Kribbella sp. NBC_01245: one gene and its partner. The protein of the gene in region 1 binds, or shares a complex with, the protein of each later gene. Links are inferred from orthologs where the notes say so. Each region holds a gene or a part of one and is shown on either strand. Other genes may lie near its edges. The genes, in order: rplT and rplI.

Region 1 (10,666 bases):
GCCCTCCGCTCCATCGAGATCTCCCACGCGGGCGCCGGCGGCGAATCCACCACATACAACACCCGCGCCTTCACCATCCAAACGTCGAACGACGCCACCACCTGGACCACCGCGGCCACCATCACCACCAACACGTCCTCGGTAACCACCCACCCCGTCTCGCTCACCACTCGCTACCTCCGCCTAACCATCACCACCCCCACCCAAAACGGCGACCCAGCAACCCGCATCTACGAACTAAAAGCCTTCGCCTAAGGGTTCCCCCGACCAGGGGTGCCGCCCAATCCGGTGGGCGGCACCCCGCCTGGCGGCGAGTTCAGTCGAGGTCGTCGTCGGGCCAGAGAGTGGCCTGGCCAGGAGCCTGCTCAGGGGGAGGCGCCGTCGTCGGCTCCGGGAGGTCGATCAGCTCGAGACTGGTGACGGCGTACAGCCAGTAACGGTTACCTTCCTTCTCCTGTCGCCCAGAGATCCTTAGCCCGCGGCCGTTGGTGATAGCGCTCGCGGCGATCTCAAACTGCTCCGCTGTCAGACGCACTTTCAGCGTTGGCGCCACGCTGCCTCGCCTAACTTGCAGACTGATGAGGCCCGCCTCGCCGGGCTTCGGCTTCGCGAGTAATCCCGGCCAGCCGATGACCTGGACGAACTCTGCCGGTGTCGTTTGAGCCAGGTGGTCGCTGGCGCGCCGCAATACGTCGGCAACGCTCCCGTCGAATTCGAATTCCACCGATGAATCCATGGATCGTGTGTCGCGGAGGTCAGCGGGGGTGATGGACCATTCGACCTTGACTTCGGCGCCGTCACTGTTCTTGACCATTTGGCGCAGCGAGTCGGTCAGTTCACGAGAAATGCCGTGCCTGACTCCGTCCTCGAAAGCAGCCAGTGAGCTGGACGAGTTGTAGTGCTCGATCGCCTCACTAGTCGCCGCCAGCCCGGAGGTCATCGACTCGACGATTTCGCGACCGGTGTACCCGGTGAGGCTATTCGTGTTGTCCTTGCCGATCCGGTCTGGAAACTCCTGACTGTTAGGCGTGAAAGCGGTGACGACGTAACTGCCGATCTGGGTCTGGCCCATCAGTACGGCCCGAAGGAAACGGTTCGCGAAGAGGCCGTTGCTCTGGCCGAAATAGGCCTTCCTCGTCATCCGCGATTTCGCCCCGGCTACCAGGAGACCTCGGGCGGACGCGTAAAGCTCCTCCCCGGTGAGCCACGGGATAGCGCCGTTGATCGTTGCAACGTCCTTCTTGAAACGGACCTCGTCGCCGGGAGCGGCCGCGAGTCGATTGAGAACCGGCGTGACAGCTGCGGGCGATGAGACCTCCAGGTCAGACAGCTGTGTCAGCGCATCGTGCATCAACTCGGCGTAGTCGCTGTTCCGACGATTAAGTGGAATCAGTAGCCGCCGAGTTGAACCGTCGAGAATCTGTTCTGCCGCTGGTGCCGCATATCGGGTGTATTCGCCGAGGCGACCACCAACTTGCTGCCAGCCCGCACCTTCAAGGAGTGCTGCCAGCAGCTCGGGGTCCACATTCTCCGTGTTGTGCGGGCGGATGCCCGATGGCCGAGTCATCTGGGCACCTCGCCACGACCGACCGTCGCCATGATCGAGCAGAGCCCCGCCACGTCGAAGACGTTGGCCGTCGGGATGCGCACATTTGATCTGCCTTGTCCGCTGGGCGTGGTGCCGGCGAGGTTCGCCCAATAGGCGCAGTGCCGAAGGGTCATGAAATCGGAACTCACTCCGACCCAATCGTCGATCTCTCGCGGCAGGATCATCGCCACCAGGATTCGCGGCAAAGTCACCGGTTGCTGGGCGAGCTTGGCGATGTGCTCGTTCTCGAGGGTGATGCTCCAGAAGTCTCCGGATGGCGATGGTGCGACCTGATGTGTGCTTTTCAGCTGAACCTTGATGGTCGATTCGGTATCGGCGGTGTGTTCTTCAGAGATGTGCCCGACGGTCCAGTCGGCGATGCCGCGGTCGGGCGCCACGGAGCCGAGTGTGCAGCCGGCGGCGGCCGCGACGGCGTGGAGGTATGCCACTTGCAGCACCTCCATCGACTGGGTCTTCGGCACGTCACCCCGCAGCGGCCTCGCCACAGCGCTCTGTCCACCACTGGTTGTCATAGCTGCCCCCTGACGGCCGGTAGTCATAAGCTACCGGCGCGTCACGGAGCGTGCTCGCCCTCTCGGCATGCCGAGGCTATGCCACGCCGCCGACCTTTTCCGATGCTGACCCAGCCACTGATCGGGCGAGTGTTCTCCGAAACTCCGCGGACCAACTCTTACCCGCCAGGCGCAGCTCGCTGCTCGGCCCGAGTACGCCCGCTCAGGCCGTGGGGACGGGAATCGTGATGTGATTCCGGGATGGAACTGCGGGGACTCCGAGACCAGGTTGCCGGGAGCCAGATCGAGCGGGTAGCCCGTCGTCCGCATGAGGTCCGGGTTCATTTGTTGCGCGCGACCGAACCTTCGGTGTGGCTGCGGTTCGCGCCGGCCGAAGCCGTCTCCGTCGAGCGGCCGGTGCCGGAGGCGACCATCACCGACGTCACCGCCGACGAGGTCGATGGCCGAGTGCGGGTTCGCCTCTGGGCAGCGGACCAGGTCGCTCTCGAAGCGATGGTTGACAAGTGGAGCTGGCATCCCTACGACGCCGACGACGGGATCTGGCAGCTCGCCGAGGACGAGAAGGCCGCGGTGCGCCGGGCCGTCGAGGTCGTAGTGGCCCGTGACGTGGACGCGCTGGCCGCATTGCTACCGCCGGACCGGTCCGAGCACGCGGAGGACTTCTGGATGTGGGTGGACGATTACGGCGACGGCGTCCCGGCTCGCCTCCTCATGCCACCGCCGCCGTTCGACGATTGGGAGGCGTGGGTCATCCGGACGCCGACGCACACCTGGGTCGCCGTCGAGTTCCTGAACGCCGACGATCCCACCGAAACCACCGACCTGACCCTGGAACTGAACCTCACCCGCAAACCCAGCGGCGCCGTACACGTAGAGGCCCACGACCTACACGTCATGTGAGGAATCAGGCGACCGCGGCAGCTATGCAACCGGGCGTCACTACGCTGACACGGTGATGATGCGATTCGGCCCACCAGACGAAGCCTCAGAGGCCCGGTGGGAGCGGCTGGCCGAGTGGCCGTTGACCATCCTGGCGGTGCTGTTCCTCGTTGCCTATGCCTGGCCGATCCTGGTCCCGGATCTCTCACCTGGGCTCGTCGCACTTTGCCAAACGGTCACTTGGGTCGCGTGGTCCTTGTTCGCGTTCGACTACATCGCTCGGCTTCTGCTGTCAGCGTCGAGGCTCAGGTTCGTAGCCACGAACCTGGTTGACCTGGCGGTGATCGCGCTGCCGGTGCTTAGACCGCTCCGGCTGCTTCGGCTGCTGACACTGCTTAACGTGATGAACAGGTACGCCGGAAGCAGTCTGCGTGGACGAGTCGCCGTGTACGTGGCCGGCTCGTCGGTCTTGCTGGTCTTCATTGCGGCATTGGCCGTGCTCGATGCGGAGCGGGGAAGAGACGGCGCGACGATCCAGAACTTCGGGGATGCGCTCTGGTGGGCCTTAACGACGGTGACCACGGTGGGATATGGCGACCGCTATCCGGTGACCGCTGCTGGGAGAGTGATCGCGGCTGGGCTGATGCTGGCCGGGATCGCCCTCCTCGGTGTGGTGACCGCCTCCCTCGCATCCTGGCTGGTACAGCGGGTCGCCGAGGTCGAGGAAGAGGGCCACGCCATCACTAGGGCAGACCTGGCGGCACTCAGCGCCGAGGTTGCGTCCCTTCGTGCGGAGTTGATCGCCGCACGGCAGGCCCAATCGGCCGCTCAGAGCGCCGAGCGGCCGGAGGACGTCGAAAGGGGTTAGCGCTTGGGGGAGGGGAGGACGGGGCCGGTGTATTTTTCGCCGGGGCCCGCGCCAGGCTCGTCGGGGATGGACGAGGCTTCGCGGAAGGCTAGTTGGAGGGATTTGAGGCCGTCGCGGAGGGGGGCGGCGTGGTGGTGGCCTAGGGATTGGACCGAGGCGTCTAGGAGGCCGGCGAGGGCGTGGATAAGGGAGCGGGCCTCGTCGAGGTCCTTGTGGTCGGGAAGGTCTTCGGCCAGGCCCAGGTTGACGGCGGCGGCGCTCATCAGGTGGAGGGCGGCGGTGGAGATGATCTCCACGCTCGGCACCTCGGCGATATCCCGCGAGATCGTCGACAGCGGATCCGCCCCACTCGCCTGTGACGCGTCGGCGACGACGTCCGCCGGAGCTTCGGTGGTCGGCTCGGTTTCGGGGTGGGCGGCTGTTGGTTCCATGGGCGTCAGCGTAGCTTTAGCGGGTGCGGCTGCCGCCGATGTGGTGATCGCGGCGACCCCCTGTTACTCTTGGCGGGCGACCGACCAGGTCGAGCGGCGACTCCTGTGTATGGAACAAAGGGAGCCTGCCGGTTGTTCTGGTCACAAGCGGAGGGCCACCTCCCACCCGCATCGACAGACCGATCGTGAGATCAACCAGTCGTCGGGTCCCGGTCACACCGGCTCCCCAGCCTGGCTGGAGGGGGCGGCGATAGACGTTCACGCTCACAGGGTGTGATGTCGTCGATCTGGGAACTTGGGCCTTCGTGTGGTTGCACGGAGGCCTTTTTGTATGTCCTCCGCCGGGATCTTCCCGGTGGAGTTACCGGCCGCCTGTGCGGCCTAGAGGTGGCTAGAACACACGGACAACCCAGGAGGACCCATCACCACTGAACTGCGCGTCAATGAGCGCATTCGCGTTCCCGAGGTGCGGCTGGTCGGACCGAACGGTGAGCAGGTAGGCATCGTTCGGATCGAGGACGCCCTTCGGCTGGCACAGGAAGCCGATCTCGATCTGGTCGAGGTCGCGGCTACGGCCCGTCCGCCGGTCTGCAAGCTGATGGATTTCGGCAAGTACAAGTACGAGACCGCGCAGAAGGCTCGTGAGTCCCGCCGGAACCAGACCAACACGGTCATCAAAGAGATGAAGCTTCGGCCGAAGATCGACCCGCACGACTACGAGACCAAAAAGGGTCACGTCGTTCGGTTCCTGCGTGCCGGTGACAAGGTCAAGATCACCATCATGTTCCGCGGTCGCGAGCAGTCCAGGCCCGAGCTCGGGTTCCGGTTGCTGCAGCGTCTCGCCGAAGACGTGAGCGAGCTCGGTTTCGTCGAGTCCTCGCCGCGCCAGGACGGCCGGAACATGATCATGGTTCTCGGCCCGCACAAGAAGAAGTCGGAAGCACGCGTCGACGTCGAGGCCGAGAAGGCCAAGAAGCTCGCCGAGCGTGAGGCCGAGCTGGAAGCCGAGCGGCTGGAGCGTGCCGAGCAGGTCCAGCAGCACGAGGCCGAGGTGGCCGCAGGCCACACCAAGAAGCCCAAGGGCCCGGCCGACAACCTCGATCCGGAGTGACCGGCTCCGGCCGCGAGGCCGGAGCATCACCCGCAACGAGTTCAACGAGAAAACGGAGAAACGGCCACCATGCCGAAGATGAAGACCCACTCGGGGATGAAGAAGCGCGTCAAGGTCACGGGGAAGGGCAAGCTTCGCCGGGAGCAGACCAACCGTCGCCACCTGCTCGAGCACAAGTCGAGCCGCCGCACCCGTCGTCTTGACGGTGAGGTCGACGTGGCGAAGTCCCACATCAAGAAGGTCAAGAAGCTCCTCGGCATCTGACCGAGCCTTCCTCCCACGCACATCCCCGCCGGTGGGCCACCTTCCTCCGGCGCAGAAATACAAGGAGTAACACCTCATGGCACGCGTGAAGCGGGCAGTCAACGCCCACAAGAAGCGCCGCGTCGTACTCGAGCAGGCCAGCGGTTACCGCGGCCAGCGCTCGCGCCTGTACCGCAAGGCCAAGGAGCAGGTCACCCACTCGCTGGTCTACGCGTACCGTGACCGCCGGGCGCGCAAGGGCGACTTCCGTCGGCTCTGGATCCAGCGCATCAACGCCGCGTCGCGTGCGCAGGGTCTGACCTACAACCGCCTCATCCAGGGTCTCCGCCTGGCCGAGGTCGAGGTCGACCGCAAGATCCTCGCCGACCTGGCCGTCAACGACGCGCCGGCGTTCGCGAAGCTTGTCGAGCTGGCCAAGGCGGCCCTGCCCAAGGCCGACGACGTCAAGACCGACGCTGCCTGAGCAACGCTCCGGCATCAGTAGCAGTTCAACGCAAGTGGCGAGCCCGGTCCTGCTGACCGCACAATCCGCGCGGATCAAGCAGGCCCGGAGGCTCGCCACTCGTGCGTTCCGGCGCAAGAGCGGCCGCTTCCTGGTCGAAGGCCCACAGGCCGTCCGGGAGGCGCTCGAGCAGGCCGACCTCGTCATCGAGGTGTACGCCGAACCCGGCGTGGCTGAGCGCCATCGCGACCTGCGCGACCTCGCCCGCAACCGGGGTGTCAGCTGGTACGACGTCGACCGGGCCGGCGCCGAAGCCCTCAGCGAGACCGTTACCTCTCAGGGCGTCGTCGCCATCTGCGGCCTCATCGACGTACCGCTGGACCAAGCGGTGACCGCCGAGGCGAAGTTGATCTCCGTCGGCGTGCAAGTCCGTGACCCGGGCAACGCCGGCACCTTGATCCGTTGTTCCGACGCGGCCGGTGCCGACGCGGTCGTGTTGTCGGCGGAGTCGGTCGATCCGCACAACCCGAAGGCCGTTCGCGCCAGCGTGGGCAGCATCTTCCACCTGCCGATCAGCGTCGAGGTGGATATCGAGGCGGCCGCGCGGGCCTGGCGGGCGCAGGGCATCCAGGTGCTCGCCGCCGACGGGTATGGCGATACCGATCTCGACGACTGCATCAACGACGGCACGCTGGCCAAACCGACGGCCTGGCTGTTCGGCAACGAGGCGCACGGCCTGCCCGACGGCATCAACGCGATCGCGGATCACTCGGTCAAGGTGCCGATCTACGGCCGTGCCGAGAGCCTCAACCTGGCCACAGCGGCCGCGGTCTGCCTCTACGCGTCGGCCCGCGCGCAGCGTCGTACGGCAACTTCTTAGACTTGCCCCAGTTCCAGCCAAATTTTGATGGAAGGCCTGTGCATGTCCGGTCCCAACACGAACTATGACCCGGTCGAGGTCACGCCGCTGCATGCGGGCGAGATCGAGCGGACTACGGACGAGGCGCTGCAGGCGTTTACCGCGGCGGCGGATCTCGCCGCCTTGCAGGAGGCGAAGCTCGCGCACATGAGCGACCGGTCGCCGATCGCGCTGGCCAATCGCGAGATCGGTTCACTGCCGCCGCAGGCCCGCAAGGAGGCCGGCCAGCGGATCGGTACCGCCCGCAAGGCGATCAACGAGGCCTTCGCGGCCCGCCAGCTGGTGCTCGAGGCCGAGCACGAGGAGCGGATGCTCGCCACCGAGCGGGTCGACGTCACCCTGCCCTGGCACACCCCGCAGCTCGGCGCGCGGCACCCGTTGTCGCTGATCTCCGAGCAGGTCGCGGACGTCTTCACCGCACTCGGCTGGGATGTCGCCGAGGGACCCGAGGTCGAGGCCGAGTGGCTGAACTTCGACGCCCTCAACTTCCAGCCGGACCACCCGGCGCGGCAGATGCAGGACACGTTCTTCGTCGAGCCGGCCGGTTCCGGCACGCTGCTGCGGACGCACACGTCGCCCGTGCAGGCGCGGTCGATGCTGACCCGCAAGCCGCCGATCTACGTGATCTGCCCGGGCCGGGTCTTCCGGACCGACGAGCTGGACGCGACCCACACGCCCGTCTTCCACCAGGTCGAGGGCCTGGTCGTGGACGAGGGCATCACGCTCGCGCACCTCAAGGGCACGCTGGACCACTTCGTCACCGCGATGTTCGGCGAGGGGCTCGAGGCGCGCATCCGGCCGAACTACTTCCCCTTCACCGAGCCGTCGGCCGAGGTCGACCTGAAGTGCTTCGTCTGCCGTGGCGAGTCTGTCGGCAACCCGGACCGCCCATGTCGTACGTGTGGCAGCGAGGGATGGATCGAGTGGGGCGGCTGCGGTGTGGTCAACCCGCGCGTCCTGCAGGCCTGCGGGATCGACACCGAGCGCTACTCCGGTTTCGCGTTCGGGATGGGTCTGGAGCGGACGTTGATGTTCCGCAACGGCGTGGAGGACATGCGGGACATGGTCGAGGGTGACGTGCGGTTCAGCCGCCAGTTCGGGATGGAGATCTGATGCGGGTCCCACTGTCATGGCTTCGCGAGTACGTCGAGTTGCCGGCGGGCGTCAGCGGCCGGGAGGTCGGCGAGAAGCTGGTTCGGGCCGGCCTTGAGGTCGAGACCGTCGATGAGGGCGGCGCGGGTCTGACCGGTCCGCTCGTCGTCGGCCGGGTGCTCACGTTCGAGCCCGAGCCGCAGAAGAACGGCAAGACCATCCGCTGGTGCTCCCTGGACATCGGCGCGGATGAGCCGCAATGGGTCGTTTGCGGCGCGAGCAACTTCGAGGTCGATGACCTGGTCGTCGTCGTACTCCCGGGCGCGGTGCTGCCTGGCGGCTTCGCCATCTCGGCACGCAAGACGTACGGATACGTTTCGAACGGGATGATCTGCTCGACCGCCGAACTCGGTCTCGGCGATGACGGCAAGGGCGGCATCCTCGTCCTCGGCGCCGACGAGGCGAAGCCGGGCGACGACGCGATCGAGCTGCTCCAGCTCCGCGAGGACGTGCTCGACATCGCCGTCACGCCCGACCGCGGGTACTGCCTGTCCATCCGTGGCGTCGCCCGCGAGGCGGCCACGGCGTACGGCGTGCCGCTCAAAGACCCGGCCGCGCTCGAGCTGACCGGTGCCGGCAAGGGCGGTTACCCGGTCAAGGTCGAGGACGCTGCCGCCAACCCGGTTTTCGTCACTCGCACGGTGACCGGGATCGACCCGAGCGCGCCGTCGCCGCGTTGGCTGCAGCAGCGGCTCGCGCTGTCCGGTATGCGCTCGATCTCGATCGGCGTGGACATCACCAACTACGTGATGCTCGAGCTGGGGCAGCCCATCCACGGGTACGACAAGGCGCGCCTGGCCGGCGACATCGTCGTACGGCGGGCGACCGCAGGCGAGAAGCTGGTCACGCTGGACGACCAGACGCGCGAGCTCGACCCCGAGGACCTGCTGATCACCGACGACTCCGGCCCGATCGGTATCGCCGGCGTGATGGGTGGCGCGACCACCGAGATCTCCGCGTCGACCACCGACGTCGTGATCGAGGCGGCGCACTTCGACGCGATCACGATCGCCCGCTCAAGCCGCCGTCACAAGCTGTCGTCCGAGGCGTCGCGCCGGTTCGAGCGTGGCGTTGACCCGGCCCTTCCGCGGTACGCCGCACAGCGCGTCGCGGATCTGCTGGCCGAGCTTGCGGGTGGCACGATCACGCCGGACGAGACGGTCGTGGGCGAGCCCGCGACCGCCGAGCCGGTGACGATCCCAGTCGCGCACGCGGCCACCGTGGCGGGCGCTCCGATCTCCGACGCGGATACGGTCGCCTGGCTCGAGGCCGTCGGCTGCAAGGTCGAGACCGCTGGTTCGGACCTGACGATCACCGCGCCGAGCTGGCGGCCGGATCTGCGGGACCCCAACGACTTCGCCGAAGAGGTCATCCGGCTCTACGGGTACGACAACGTGCCGTCGGTCCTGCCGCCCGCTCCGGGTGGCCAGGGTCTGACCGGGTCCCAGCGCCGGCGCCGCCGGATCGCGACGGCCCTCGTCGGCGCGGGTTTGACCGAGGTCGTGGCCTACCCGTTCGTGGGCGAGGCTGATTTCGACGCACTCGGCCTGCCCGGCGACGACGAGCGCCGTACGACGGTCCGCCTGGCCAACCCGTTGTCCGACGAAGAGCCGTCCATGCAGACGACCCTGCTGCCGGGGCTGCTCCGTACGGCGGAGCGCAACGTCGGCCGCGGTACGACGGACCTCGCGCTGTTCCAGACCAGCCTGGTCTTCCTGCCGAAGGCCTCCGAGGGCGGCGTGAGCGTGGCGCCGTTGCCTTCGGTGGCGCAGCGGCCGACCGACGAGGAGCTGCTCGCGCTCGACGCGGCGCTCCCGCACCAGCCGTTGCACCTCGGCGCCGTACTGACCGGTGCCCGCGTGGCCGCCGGCTGGTGGGGCAAGGCCCAGCCGGTCAGCTGGACCGACGCCGTGCAGGTCGCTCGTACGGTCGCACTGGCCGTCGGAGTCGAGCCGGTGCTGCGGAACGTCGAGCGCGCGCCGTGGCACCCGGGCCGGTGTGCCGAGGTGTCCGTTGGCGACACGATCGTCGGTTATGCCGGTGAGTTGCACCCGACGGTCTGCAAGGCGTTCGGCCTGCCCGCGCGATCGGCAGCCGTAGAGCTGAACCTGGACGCCCTGATCGAGGCCGCGCCGGTCTCGGTGACGGCAGAGCCCTTCTCGTCGTACCCGGTGGCCAAGGAGGACGTGGCGCTGATCGTGCCCGCCGAGGTGGCATCGGCCGACGTCGAGGCGGCGCTGGTCGAAGGCGCGGGCGATCTACTCGAGTCGATTCGGCTCTTCGACGTCTATACGGGTGAGCAGATCAGCGAGGGCAAGAAGTCGCTGGCCTTCGCGTTGCGCTTCCGGGCGCCCGATCGGACTCTCACCGAGACCGAGGTGGCCGAGGCCAGGCAAGCGGCGGTGCAGGTCACGGTCAGCCGGTTCGGTGCCGTTCAGCGCGTCGGCTGATCCGGCCCGATCGTGACGAGTCCCAGGGT
Region 2 (10,667 bases), 2.4 Mb from region 1 along the record:
TACGGCGGCCCTTCCGGCGCTGCGCGCTTCCGATCGCCCGGGCGGTGGCGCGATCGTCAACGTCACCAGCCATGCGGGCGTCCGGCCGAAGGGCAGCTCGATCGCGTACGCCGCAAGTAAGGCCGCGCTCAACCACATGACCAAGCTGCTCGCCGCCGCGCTTGGACCTGCAGTGCGGGTCAACGCGGTAGCGCCCGGACTGGTGGATACGCCGCTCACCAAAGACTGGACCGAGGCCCACGAACTCTGGAACTCGCAAAGCCCCATGCGCCGTCCGGCCCAGCCCTCCGACGTGGCAGACCTAGTGGCCGCCGTACTAGCTAATACGTACCTGACGGGTGAGGTGATCTTGCTGGACGGTGGGCTGAACCTTCGGTGAGTACGGCGTGCCTTGGGCGCGTACTGGTGGTTCCGGCTGGTTTGCTCGGGTTATGCGTCTACTAGTACGTGCTGCCGCGGTTGCCGTGTCTTTGGCGCTCATGCCCGTCTTGCCGGCTGACGCGACCACGGCCCGGTACGACGTACAGGTGGTGCCGGGTGGTCCGCTGTTGCCGTTCACGCGTGCTGCGGCGGATCGGGTGTTGCTCGCGGACAAGGTGGCCGCGGCGAAGTACGGCACGCCGGCGCCGATCGACGATCCGGTGCGGGAGAAGGCGATTCTCGAGGCGGTGGCGGCGAAATCGCGGGAGTGGGGGATCGACCCGGAGGCGTCGGTACGGATCTTCCGCGACCAGATCGAGGCCAAGAAGGTGGTCCAGCGGGAGTGGTATCGCCGGTGGGACTCGGGTCAGGCCGAGCCGCCGGCCGAACGACCCGATCTCGGCCAAATCCGTCCGCTGATCGACAAGCTCAACGCCGTACTGCTCGACGAAATCCGCCTCACGGTCGACGTCCGGGCGCGACCGTCATGCGTCACCAAGCAGACGCGTGCCTACGTCGCGGTGGTGGTTGAGAAGCGGCTCGACCCGTTACACGCGACCGCGCTGGCCCGGGCGCTGACGTCGTTGTGCGCGATGCTGCGATAACGTCCGGACCATGGCCGCCGCGGATCACTCCACTCACCCCGCTCGACGCTCGACCGCGTTCGTCTATTGGATCTGCGTGGTGCTGACGCTGCTGGTCGGCGTCTTCCTGGCGGTCGACGCGAGCGCGGGCGGCTACGGCACCCCGGCCTGGGTCGGCACCAGCATCGCCGCGATCGGGCTGCTCGCGCTGGCCGGCCTGTACGCCGCTTGCGCGCTCGGGCGGATCCGGCTCGAGACGTCGATCCTGGCCGGCCGGTTCAAGGGCAAGGCGACGTACTTGCATGTGACGGTCGTCTGCCTGGTGCTGGTGATCGGCGCCGACATCCTGATCCCGAACCGCGAGGCGGGCAGTCTCGCCGTACTGTTCCCGTTCGGTATCGCCTACTGGTTAAGCCACGCCACCTCCGAGCACTAAGCGAGTTGGGCGCGGAGGTAGTCGATATCGGCCTTCTGCCCGTGCTCGTTGTTCGGCGTCTCGACGACGACCGGGGCGCCGGCCTGACGCACCACCGTGACGATGTCGGCCGGGTCGATCTCGCCCTCGTCGAAGTTGCTGTGCCGGTCCGCGCCGGAACCGAAGGCGTCGCGGGAGCCGTTCGCATGCACGAGGTCGATCCGGCCGGTGATGGCCTTGACCTTCTCCACCACGTCGGAGAGCTGCTCGCCACCGGCGTGGAAGTGGCAGGTGTCGAGGCAGAAGCCGACCCGGTCGACATGCTCGTTGCCCGAAGCCTGCACCGCATCCCACAGCCGGGTGATCCGGTCGAGCTGGCGGGCCATCGCATTCTCCCCGCCGGCGGTGTTCTCGATCAGCAGCGGCACGGCCAGGTCGGCCCGCTCGATGCACTTGCGCCAGTTGTCGAACCCGACCTCGGGGTCGTCGCCCTTGCCGACGTGGCCGCCGTGCACGATCAGGCCTTTCGCGCCGATCGACGCGGCCGCGTCGAGCTGCTGCTGGAGGATCTTGCGACTGGGGATCCGGATCCGGTTGTTCGTGGTCGCCACGTTCACCAGGTAGGGCGCGTGCACGAACAGGTCCAGCCCGGCGGCCTCGGCCGCGGCCTTCAGCGCCGCGGCACCGCCTTCGTAGGCGACCTTCGGGGCTTTCCAGCCCTGCGGGTCACCGAGGAAGAACTGAACTACCTCCGCACCGCGGCCGGCGGCCTCGGCGAGCGGGTTCTCCTGATCGACGTGCGCACCCAGTTTCAAGCTCATTCCGTCACCTTATTAGGCCGCACCGACAGTTTTCACCGCCGCGACCGACCCGGCCGGACCGAGGGCCGGAGCAGGGGCCGGACCAGGGCCGGACGCAGCCGGATGATCACGCAGGGGAGTCGAAGGGCCTGTGGATAGTGGTCAGGGCATCGTCCGTACGCTGGTATTCTTTCCGTGGGCCTGGTCCATCGACCGGGTCCGTTTCCGATCACCGGCGACCGATGCCGGTGGGAGGACCGCATCGCCCTCCTGCCACGGAGAGACCGTGGCCGCCAAGTCCGAAGGAGGTGGAGTTCGCGCATGCGTCGTTATGAAGTCATGGTGATCCTCGACCCTGAGCTCGAAGAGCGCACCGTTGAGCCGTCCCTCGACACGTACCTGAACATCGTCCGCAAGGAAGGTGGAACGGTCGAGAAGGTCGACATCTGGGGCCGCCGCAAGCTGGCCTATGACGTCAAGAAGAAGGCCGAAGGCATCTACGCCGTCATCGACCTGACCGCCGAGCCGGCCGTGGTCAAGGAACTCGATCGTCAGCTCACGCTGAACGAGTCGATCCTGCGTACCAAGGTCATCCGCCCGGACCAGCACTGATCCACGGGGTCGTCAGCACCATCGGTGATGTCGGCGCCAAGCCGCAACTGATAGTCGCACCCGATATGCAGGAGGAACGGTAATGGCAGGCGAAACCACCATCACTCTGGTCGGCAACCTTGTCGACGATCCCGAGCTCCGGTTCACGCCCTCCGGCGCGGCCGTCGCGAACTTCCGTATCGCGTCGACGCCCAGGACGTATGACCGGCAGACCGGTGAGTGGAAGGACGGCGATTCGCTGTTCCTCAGCTGCTCGGTGTGGCGACAGGCCGCGGAGAACGTGGCCGAGTCGCTGCAGCGCGGCATGCGGGTCATCGTGCAGGGACGGCTCAAGTCCCGGACGTATGAGACCCGCGAGGGTGAGAAGCGCACCGTCTTCGAGATCGACGTCGACGAGGTCGGTCCGAGCCTGCGCAGTGCCACCGCCAAGGTGACCAAGGCCATGCGGTCCGGTCCCGGCGGCGAAGGTGGCGGCGGTGGCTTCGGTGGCGGTGGCGGCGGCAACTTCGGTGGCCCCGCCGGTGCACCCGGCGGCGGCGCCCCGCAGAACGATCCGTGGGCCACGCCCGCGGGTGGTGGCGGTGGCGGTGGCCAGGCGGCACCGCAGAACGACCCGTGGGCCAGCCAGGGCGGCGGCGGCATGGAAGAGCCGCCGTTCTGATCAGCAGTACAAACCCGTAACAGTGACCATTCCGGCCGGCGTTCACGCGTAAGGCCGGGCTCTAGTAGGAAGAGAGCACCACAATGGCCAAGATCATTCGGAAGCCGAAAAAGAAGGTTTGCGGCTTCTGCAAGGACAAGGCAACGTACGTCGATTACAAGGACACCGCGCTACTGCGCAAGTTCATCTCCGACCGCGGCAAGATCCGCGCGCGTCGGGTGACGGGCAACTGCGTGCAGCACCAGCGCGACGTCGCCATCGCCATCAAGAACGCTCGTGAGGTGGCTCTGCTGCCCTACACGAGCACCGCTCGCTGAGGGAGGTCCCACCTATGAAGCTCATTCTTGCGCAGGAGGTCGAGGGCCTCGGAGCCCCCGGCGACATCGTCGAGGTCAAGGACGGTTACGGCCGTAACTACCTCGTTCCGCGTGGGTTCGCCATTGGCTGGACCCGTGGCGCGGAGAAGCAGATCCAGTCGATCAAGCGGGCGCGTGACGCCCGGGCGATCCAGGGCAAAGAGCACGCGAGCGAGATCAAGAACCAGCTCGAGCAGCTCGGCGTCAAGCTGACCGTGAAGGCCGGCGAGACCGGTCGCCTGTTCGGTTCGGTCACCCCGGCGGATGTCGCCGGTGCGATCAAGTCCTCGGGTGGCCCGTTGGTCGAGAAGCGCGCGATCACGATCGCCGCGCCGATCAAGACCACCGGCAAGCACCAGGTCTCGGTGCAGCTGCACCCCGACGTGGCCGCCACGGTCCGCCTCGAGGTCGTAGCGGCCTGACCTCCGCTCACCGCAGCAAACGAAAGGCCCGCATCCCTTGAGGATGCGGGCCTTTCGCTTTGGTCAGAGAGGTCAGCGATTTTCGGGGGCCGGCCAGGTCGGTTGCTGGGGGTCACTGGCAGTCGAGCCGCTGGCGGGCGGGTCCACGACGGGCCAGGTCTGGATGTCCGGGTCGTTGGCGCTGGTGTTGCCACTCGGCTGTTCGATGGCGGGCCACTGCGGGACGGGCGGGTCGTCGGCGGCCCACGCCGAGCCCGGCACCAGCACCATCCCCAGGGCCGCCAGCAAGGCGGTCAGTGATCGACGCATAGGTCAGCCCGGGGGGAGGTTGAGGGCGTAGATCACGTTGTCGTGCAGGATGATGGCGCGGTTACCGGCCACGCCCCACGGACGGGCCATGTTCAGGTCGACCGACTTCGGGACCTTTTGGCCGGCGGTGACGAATGCGCCGGAGGTGTTGTAACGGCCGTAGACCCGGCCGCCGGCCGCGCTCAATGGCTCGAAGCCGGCGATGGTGTCGATCTTGTTCGTCGTCACGCTGATCACGCAGGTGCCCCAGGCTGCGACCTTGCCCTCGGCGTCCGGGATCCACTTGGCGCCGGCCGCGTTGGAGGCGGTCGCCTGAGCACAGATCGCGACCGGGTCGCCCGACTTGGTGCTGTGCACGACGGGAATCACGTTCTCGGTCTTCGTCTTCCACAGCACCAGCACCCGGCCGGCGCTCGCGACCACCACGCGCTCGATCTGACCGGTCGACCCGGGCGGGCTCTTCGGCTTGACCTCGGCGATCGGCTTGTCCGGCTCCAACAGCCACCAGGGCCCGTAGTACGCCGCGAGCAGGACCTGCTGGCCCTCGGCGAGCATCACGCTCGCCCGGCGCGGGATCTGCGCCGCGTCGATCGGCCGCAGGCTCTCACCGGTGACCACGAACGTGCCTTCCTTGTTGAACACCAGCGGGGACGAACCGTAGAACTGCACCGTCGTACTCGACGCCAGCTTGATGAACTTGCCGGTGGCACCCTCGCGCGGCCAGTAGGACAGGTAGTCGTCCGAGACCACCGCGACCACCTGGTTGCCATCGACCGTGGTGAAGACCGGACTCTTCGAACTCTTGTTGACCTTGTCCTGCCAGAGCACCTTGCCGTTGGGGTCCAGTACGGCGACCTTGGCGTCGGGCGTGATGAACGCCACCTGCTTGCCGTCGGGAGCGACCGCCGGGGTGGTATTCGGCATCACGTCGACGCTCCAGCCCGCGTTGTTCGACCAACCCGAGGGCACCGGCCGGAAGTTGAAGACGTCCGGCTTGATGCTCGGCTCGGGCAGCGGAGGCAGCGTCGTCGCGACCACCTCCGGCTCTTTCGGTGTCCGGTTCCGGAAAACGAGCAGATAGGTCAGTGTGCCGGCCAGCAACGCCACGGCCACACCGATGGCGACGTACACCGGCCAGACCGGCTTACCGCCACCACCGCCACCGCGGCGACCGGTCTCGGGCGCGATCGCGTCCACCGAACCGTCCGGGTGGATCACCAGCGGCCAGGACGATCCGTCCGGCTCGACGGCGGTCGCCTTGATCGGGCGGCCGAGTTGCGCCGCGCGATCGGCGACGATCGCCAGCGCCGCCTGGCGGGGATCCTGGTCGACCACTGGATGGCTTCGGCCAGCGATCTTCACCTCGCCGTTGTGGGCGTCGTACAACCGGATCGTGACCTTCGGCCACGACGGGATGCCCTTGTCCGCCACCTTGCTCCCTCGTCGGCACACTCCGTCCGGGTGATCGGAGCTACCGCCCGTTTCTAGCATGCCGCGAGGCCCACCGTGGCGCTCAGAGGCATCTTGAGTCACGGCTTGTGACACAGGTTGCGGACAATCGGCAAATCGGGCTTGTAGTGACCCTACGGCGCGATACAAAATCCCTGTCCTGTGGACCAGTCGTCACGCGGTGTTCCGAGAGGCGGGAGAATGTCTTGGGCCGCAACGCCCTCACCCCCTTGAGAGGAGGCGACTGTGACTCAGCCGCAGCACAATCCGTGGACCCGTCAGACGCAGGGCCCGGGCGTGCCGGCTCCGGGGCCGGTGCAACCACCGGTCCAGCCCCAGCCTGCCCAGCACCAGCCACTCGGTGCGCAGGCCCCGCAGTACGGCGTACCGGCGCCCGCGCCGGAGGAGCGGTTGCCGAAGTTCGCGATCCCGGCGGCCGACACGTTGTGGTGGCTGGGTGTGCATGGTGGGTCCGGGGAGACCACGATGTCCCGGCTGCTGCCGGGGACGCACGCGGCGGGCCATCGCTGGCCGATCCCGCCGCCGCCGGTGCCGACCCCCATCGTGCTGGTGGCCCGCACGCACGCCTATGGTCTACGGGCCGCACAGCGGGCGGCGACCGAATGGGCCTCCGGAGTGGTCAGTGGAGTCAGCGTGCTGGGACTCGTCCTGATCGCCGACGCCCCGGGCCGGTTGCCCAGGGTGCTCGACGACTTCGCCGACATCGTCGGGGGCGGAGTGCCACGGGTGTGGGATATCCCGTGGATCGAGGAGTGGCGCCGGGGAGAGGATCCGACGCCCGACAACACGCCCGACGAGGTTTTCGAAGTTCTTGAATCCATCTACGCGCTCCGTGCGTCAAACCAGGCGGTCTACCCCGCTTCGTACTGAAAGGTCAACTGATGTCTCTGCTCGAACTGGTTCCGCCGAAGGTCCTCACGTTCGTTCCTGTCGGCGTTCCGGACCCGGGAGCCGGCACCGCGCCGGGCGACTCCGAAGGCAAGATCACCACCGTGATCGGCTGGGTCACCTGGATCGCGTTCGCAGTCTGCGCCCTGGGCGTCATCATCGCCGGCGGCATGATGGCCGTCGGCCAGAAGCGCGGTGAGGGTGGCGAGCACGCCGCCCGCCTCGGTTGGGTGCTCGCGGGCTGCATCGTGGTCGGCTCCGCGGCCGGCCTTGTGAACGCCCTGATCTGACGCGACCGACGAACGGGTGCCCGTGGCGATCTTCAGCAAGTCCGATGACGGCGACGAGATGGACGGCGACAGCCTCTGGGAATCCAGGGGATTCATCGCCTCCGTCATCGTCGTCGTCGCCGTGGTGATCTGCGGACTCGCCTGGCTGGTGCTCGGCGGTGGCGGGGACGACCCGAACACCAATCCCACGGTGGACCCGACCGGCGTCCCCACCGAGACCCCGACCGTCGAGCCGACGGGGCCGCCGGCGACGGCGGACCCGACCCCGACGGATCCGCTGCCGACGGACCCGGTGTCACCGGGCGCCTCGCCGAGGCCGGGCGCCTGCACGATCAAGCCCGGTGACCAGCGGATGGCCGCGACGGCGCCGACCGGCGTCTTCTGGCGGTTCGAGGGCGGCATCCTGGTGCCGTTCAAGCCCACCGTCGGCCCGCTGGTGCATGATTCGTCCGGTGTCTTGAGTTGTTTCGCGCATTCCCCGATCGGCTCGGTCTTCGCCGCGATGAACAGCCTGGCCCAGGCCCAGGACGCGCAGAACGCCGAGCGCGTGATCAGGGCGCGGGTCGCACCCGGTCCCGGCCGTGATCGGGCGCTGGCCGACGCGAGGCTGGCGCGGATCAGTCCGACCCCGTTCGTGGGCGGCAAGGCGCAGGTCCAGTTCGTCGGCTACAAGTACGTCGACTGCTCGACCAACCGGTGTGTGCTGTCGGTGGCAGTGCAGTCCGGCGCCGAGGTCGACAAGGTCGCCGGGCTGGTCGTGGTGATGAAGTGGTCGGGCGGCGACTGGAAGATCGACCTCCGGTCCGACGGCAGTATCAGCGGCGATCCCGACGTGCTCGGCTCTCTCGACGGGTACGTCCGCTTCCGAGGAGCGTGATGATCGCCCTCGGTTGTGGCCTGTCGGACATCGGTGCCTGCCTCGAGGAGTTCCTCACCTTCGCCGTCAACAAGGTGCTCGGTGGCCTGCTCGACCTGATCCTGGACGCGATCAAGTGGGTCGTCGCCCACGCGGTCAAGTTCATCCTCGAAGCGATCGGCACGTTCTGGATCAGGCTGCCGACCATCTCGCTGACGGACAGCGGTCAGCCGTCGTCGACGATCGGTTTCGTCGAACAGCAGACGGTCTGGTTCGTCGCCGCGATCGGCGTCTTCTCCGTCATCATCGCGGGTGCCCGGATGGCCTGGTCGGGTCGCGGTGAGCCGCTCCGCGACCTGGGCAAGAGCCTCGGCACCCTGCTGATCGTCTCCACGGCCGGTATCACCATGGTCACCCTGATGACCCAGCTGGCGGACTCGATCGCCATCGACGTCATCAACGCCTCCCTCGGCGCCAGTGGCGAGACCTTCGCCAGCCGGATGGCCGACTTCGTCGTGAACCCGATGGTCGCGCCCGGTACCGGCCTGTCGATCGTGCTGATCTTCGGTATCGCCGCGATCCTCACGAGCTTCGTGCAGATCGTCATGATGCTCGTGCGCAGCGGCATGCTGATCCTGCTCGCCGGTGTGCTGCCGCTCGCCGCGGCGGCCACCAACACCGAGATGGGCAAGGCCTGGTTCAAGCGGGTCGTCGGCTGGCTCGTCGCGTTCATCGTCTACAAACCGGTGGTGGCGCTGATCTACGCGACCGCGCTGAACCTCGCCGGGAACCCCGAAGGCGACATGATGAAGATCATCACCGGTGTGACGATGATGGCCCTCGCGTGTATCGCGCTCCCCGCCCTGCTCCGCTTCGTAGCCCCGAAGGGGGCGTAATGGTCGCATCCCTGATCGTCCTGTGCAGTAAGTGGAACCCGCTCAGCTGGCCGGGTTGTGTCACCGAGAAGCTGGGCAACGCGATCAAAAGCGTGTTCTCCACCTTCTGGGATTTCGTCTACGGCGCGTTCGCCGAGGTGATCGCGGACGTCGTCGCGGGCGTGATCAAGGGGGTCGGCGCGCTGTGGATCTACGTGCCGACCCTGCACGCCAGCGAGGGCGCCAACTACACGCCAGTGGCGACGGTCTCCTTCATGCGCGGCCAAGTGATGTGGATCGCGGCCGCGGTGGCAATGATCTCGATGATCATCGGCGGCGTCCGGATGGCCTACCAGCACAACGGCGAGTCGGCCCGGGAGCTGCTGAAGGGCATGCTCACCCTGGTCGTGGTCACGTTCGGTGGCCTGGCGATGGTGACCGTGCTGACCGAGGCCGGCGACCTGCTGGCGCAGCAGTTCATCAACCGGGCGGTCGACGAGTCGAAGCAGAGTTTCGCGGACAGTCTGGTCACCTTGATCGCCACGCCAATGGCTGTTCCGGGCGCGATCTATACCCTGCCGGTGATCATCATCCTCGGCTTCGTAGTGGTGCTGATGTCGTTCATCCAGATCATGCTGATGCTGGCACGGAACGGCATGTTGATCCTTCTGGTCGGCATACTTCCCTTGGCGGCAGCGGCCACGAACACGGAGATGGGCAAGTCCTGGTTCAAGCGCATCTGCGGCTGGTTGATCGCCTTCATCGCGTACAAACCGTTCGCCGCACTGATCTACGCGACGGCGATCCTGCTGGCCAGTAGCAAGGAAAGCCTCATCAACGTGCTGACCGGCGTGATGATGATGGCGTTGTCGATCATCGCCCTGCCCGCGCTGCTCAGACTCGTCTCACCGCCCGGAGGAAGCTGACATGCTCCCGAATCTCATCGCGCTGGTGGAGTGCAGCTGGCGGCCGTGGACCTGGGGCCAGTGCATCGTGGACATGGTCACCGCAGTGATCGGATTAGCGATAGATGGGTTGATTCTGTTGATCTTCACGCCGATCGTCGACATGATCTCCAAGGCCGTGAACGCGATCATGGTCACGATGGGTACGTTCTGGATGGACCCCAAGATCATCCGTACGGCCATCACCACCAACCCGGACTGCACCGATGGCGGCGGCAGCAACCCCTGTGGCCAGGCGTCCGCGGAGATCGCGTTCATCAACGATCAGTTGATGCCGGTGGTGGCCGGAGTCGCGGTGGTCTCGGTGATCATCGCCGGTGCCCGGATGGCCTTCACGCACCGCGGCGAACCGGTCCGGGAGCTGCTGAAGAGCCTGCTCACGCTGACCATCGTCAGCACCGCGGGGATCGCGTTCGTCTCGCTGCTGATCTCGGCCGGCGACTCGTTCTCGACCGAGGTGGTGAATGCCGCGGTCGCGGACGGCAAGTTCGGTGACGCGGTCGCCAACATGATCATGGCCGGTCTGGTGGTCGGTAGTCCGGCCGGTCTGGCGCTGGCCATCATCCTGGGCATCCTGGCGATCATCGGATCGCTGGTGCAGATCGTGCTGCTGATCGTGCGCAACGGCATGCTCGTGCTGCTGATGGGCATCTTCCCGCTGGCGGCGGCCTTCACGAACACCGAGATGGGCAAGGCCTGGTTCAAGCGGGTGATCACCTGGCTGACCGCGTTCCTGCTCTACAA

The links.
Region 2: rplT (region 1) and rplI share a complex: the UniProt entries of both Bacillus subtilis proteins name them as parts of the 50S ribosomal subunit. The link is inferred for Kribbella sp. NBC_01245 from one-to-one orthologs.

What each region holds. Positions count from the first base shown.
Region 1 is NZ_CP108487.1:8,288,835-8,299,500, forward strand. Bases 4,557-7,443 are described here. They hold rplT (50S ribosomal protein L20), read left to right. Parts: upstream 4,557-5,750; coding sequence 5,751-6,137; downstream 6,138-7,443. Other genes in these bases: infC (translation initiation factor IF-3), read left to right, coding at 4,766-5,410; rpmI (50S ribosomal protein L35), read left to right, coding at 5,480-5,674; OG394_RS38200 (TrmH family RNA methyltransferase), read left to right, coding at 6,172-6,996; pheS (phenylalanine--tRNA ligase subunit alpha), read left to right, coding at 7,039-7,443. Also shown: OG394_RS38155 (discoidin domain-containing protein), read left to right, coding at 1-255; OG394_RS38160 (hypothetical protein), read right to left, coding at 317-1,567; OG394_RS38165 (DUF4365 domain-containing protein), read right to left, coding at 1,564-2,052; OG394_RS38170 (hypothetical protein), read left to right, coding at 2,362-3,021; OG394_RS38175 (potassium channel family protein), read left to right, coding at 3,077-3,868; OG394_RS38180 (DUF1844 domain-containing protein), read right to left, coding at 3,865-4,299; more of pheS, read left to right, coding at 7,444-8,148; pheT (phenylalanine--tRNA ligase subunit beta), read left to right, coding at 8,148-10,637; OG394_RS38215 (gamma-glutamyltransferase), read left to right, coding at 10,650-10,666. UniProt on the Bacillus subtilis protein: Binds directly to 23S ribosomal RNA and is necessary for the in vitro assembly process of the 50S ribosomal subunit. It is not involved in the protein synthesizing functions of that subunit.
Region 2 is NZ_CP108487.1:5,857,847-5,868,513, forward strand. The notes cover bases 2,659-5,546. They hold rplI (50S ribosomal protein L9), read left to right. Parts: upstream 2,659-3,823; coding sequence 3,824-4,270; downstream 4,271-5,546. Other genes in these bases: rpsF (30S ribosomal protein S6), read left to right, coding at 2,659-2,831; OG394_RS26665 (single-stranded DNA-binding protein), read left to right, coding at 2,914-3,492; rpsR (30S ribosomal protein S18), read left to right, coding at 3,576-3,809; OG394_RS26680 (hypothetical protein), read right to left, coding at 4,343-4,579; OG394_RS26685 (hypothetical protein), read right to left, coding at 4,583-5,546. Also shown: OG394_RS26640 (SDR family NAD(P)-dependent oxidoreductase), read left to right, coding at 1-379; gamma subclass chorismate mutase AroQ, read left to right, coding at 432-1,025; OG394_RS26650 (hypothetical protein), read left to right, coding at 1,036-1,440; OG394_RS26655 (deoxyribonuclease IV), read right to left, coding at 1,437-2,240; more of rpsF, read left to right, coding at 2,541-2,658; more of OG394_RS26685, read right to left, coding at 5,547-6,010; OG394_RS26690 (DUF6668 family protein), read left to right, coding at 6,275-6,919; OG394_RS26695 (TrbC/VirB2 family protein), read left to right, coding at 6,931-7,227; OG394_RS26700 (PT domain-containing protein), read left to right, coding at 7,250-8,104; OG394_RS26705 (hypothetical protein), read left to right, coding at 8,104-8,979; OG394_RS26710 (hypothetical protein), read left to right, coding at 8,979-9,884; OG394_RS26715 (hypothetical protein), read left to right, coding at 9,886-10,667. UniProt on the Bacillus subtilis protein: Binds to the 23S rRNA.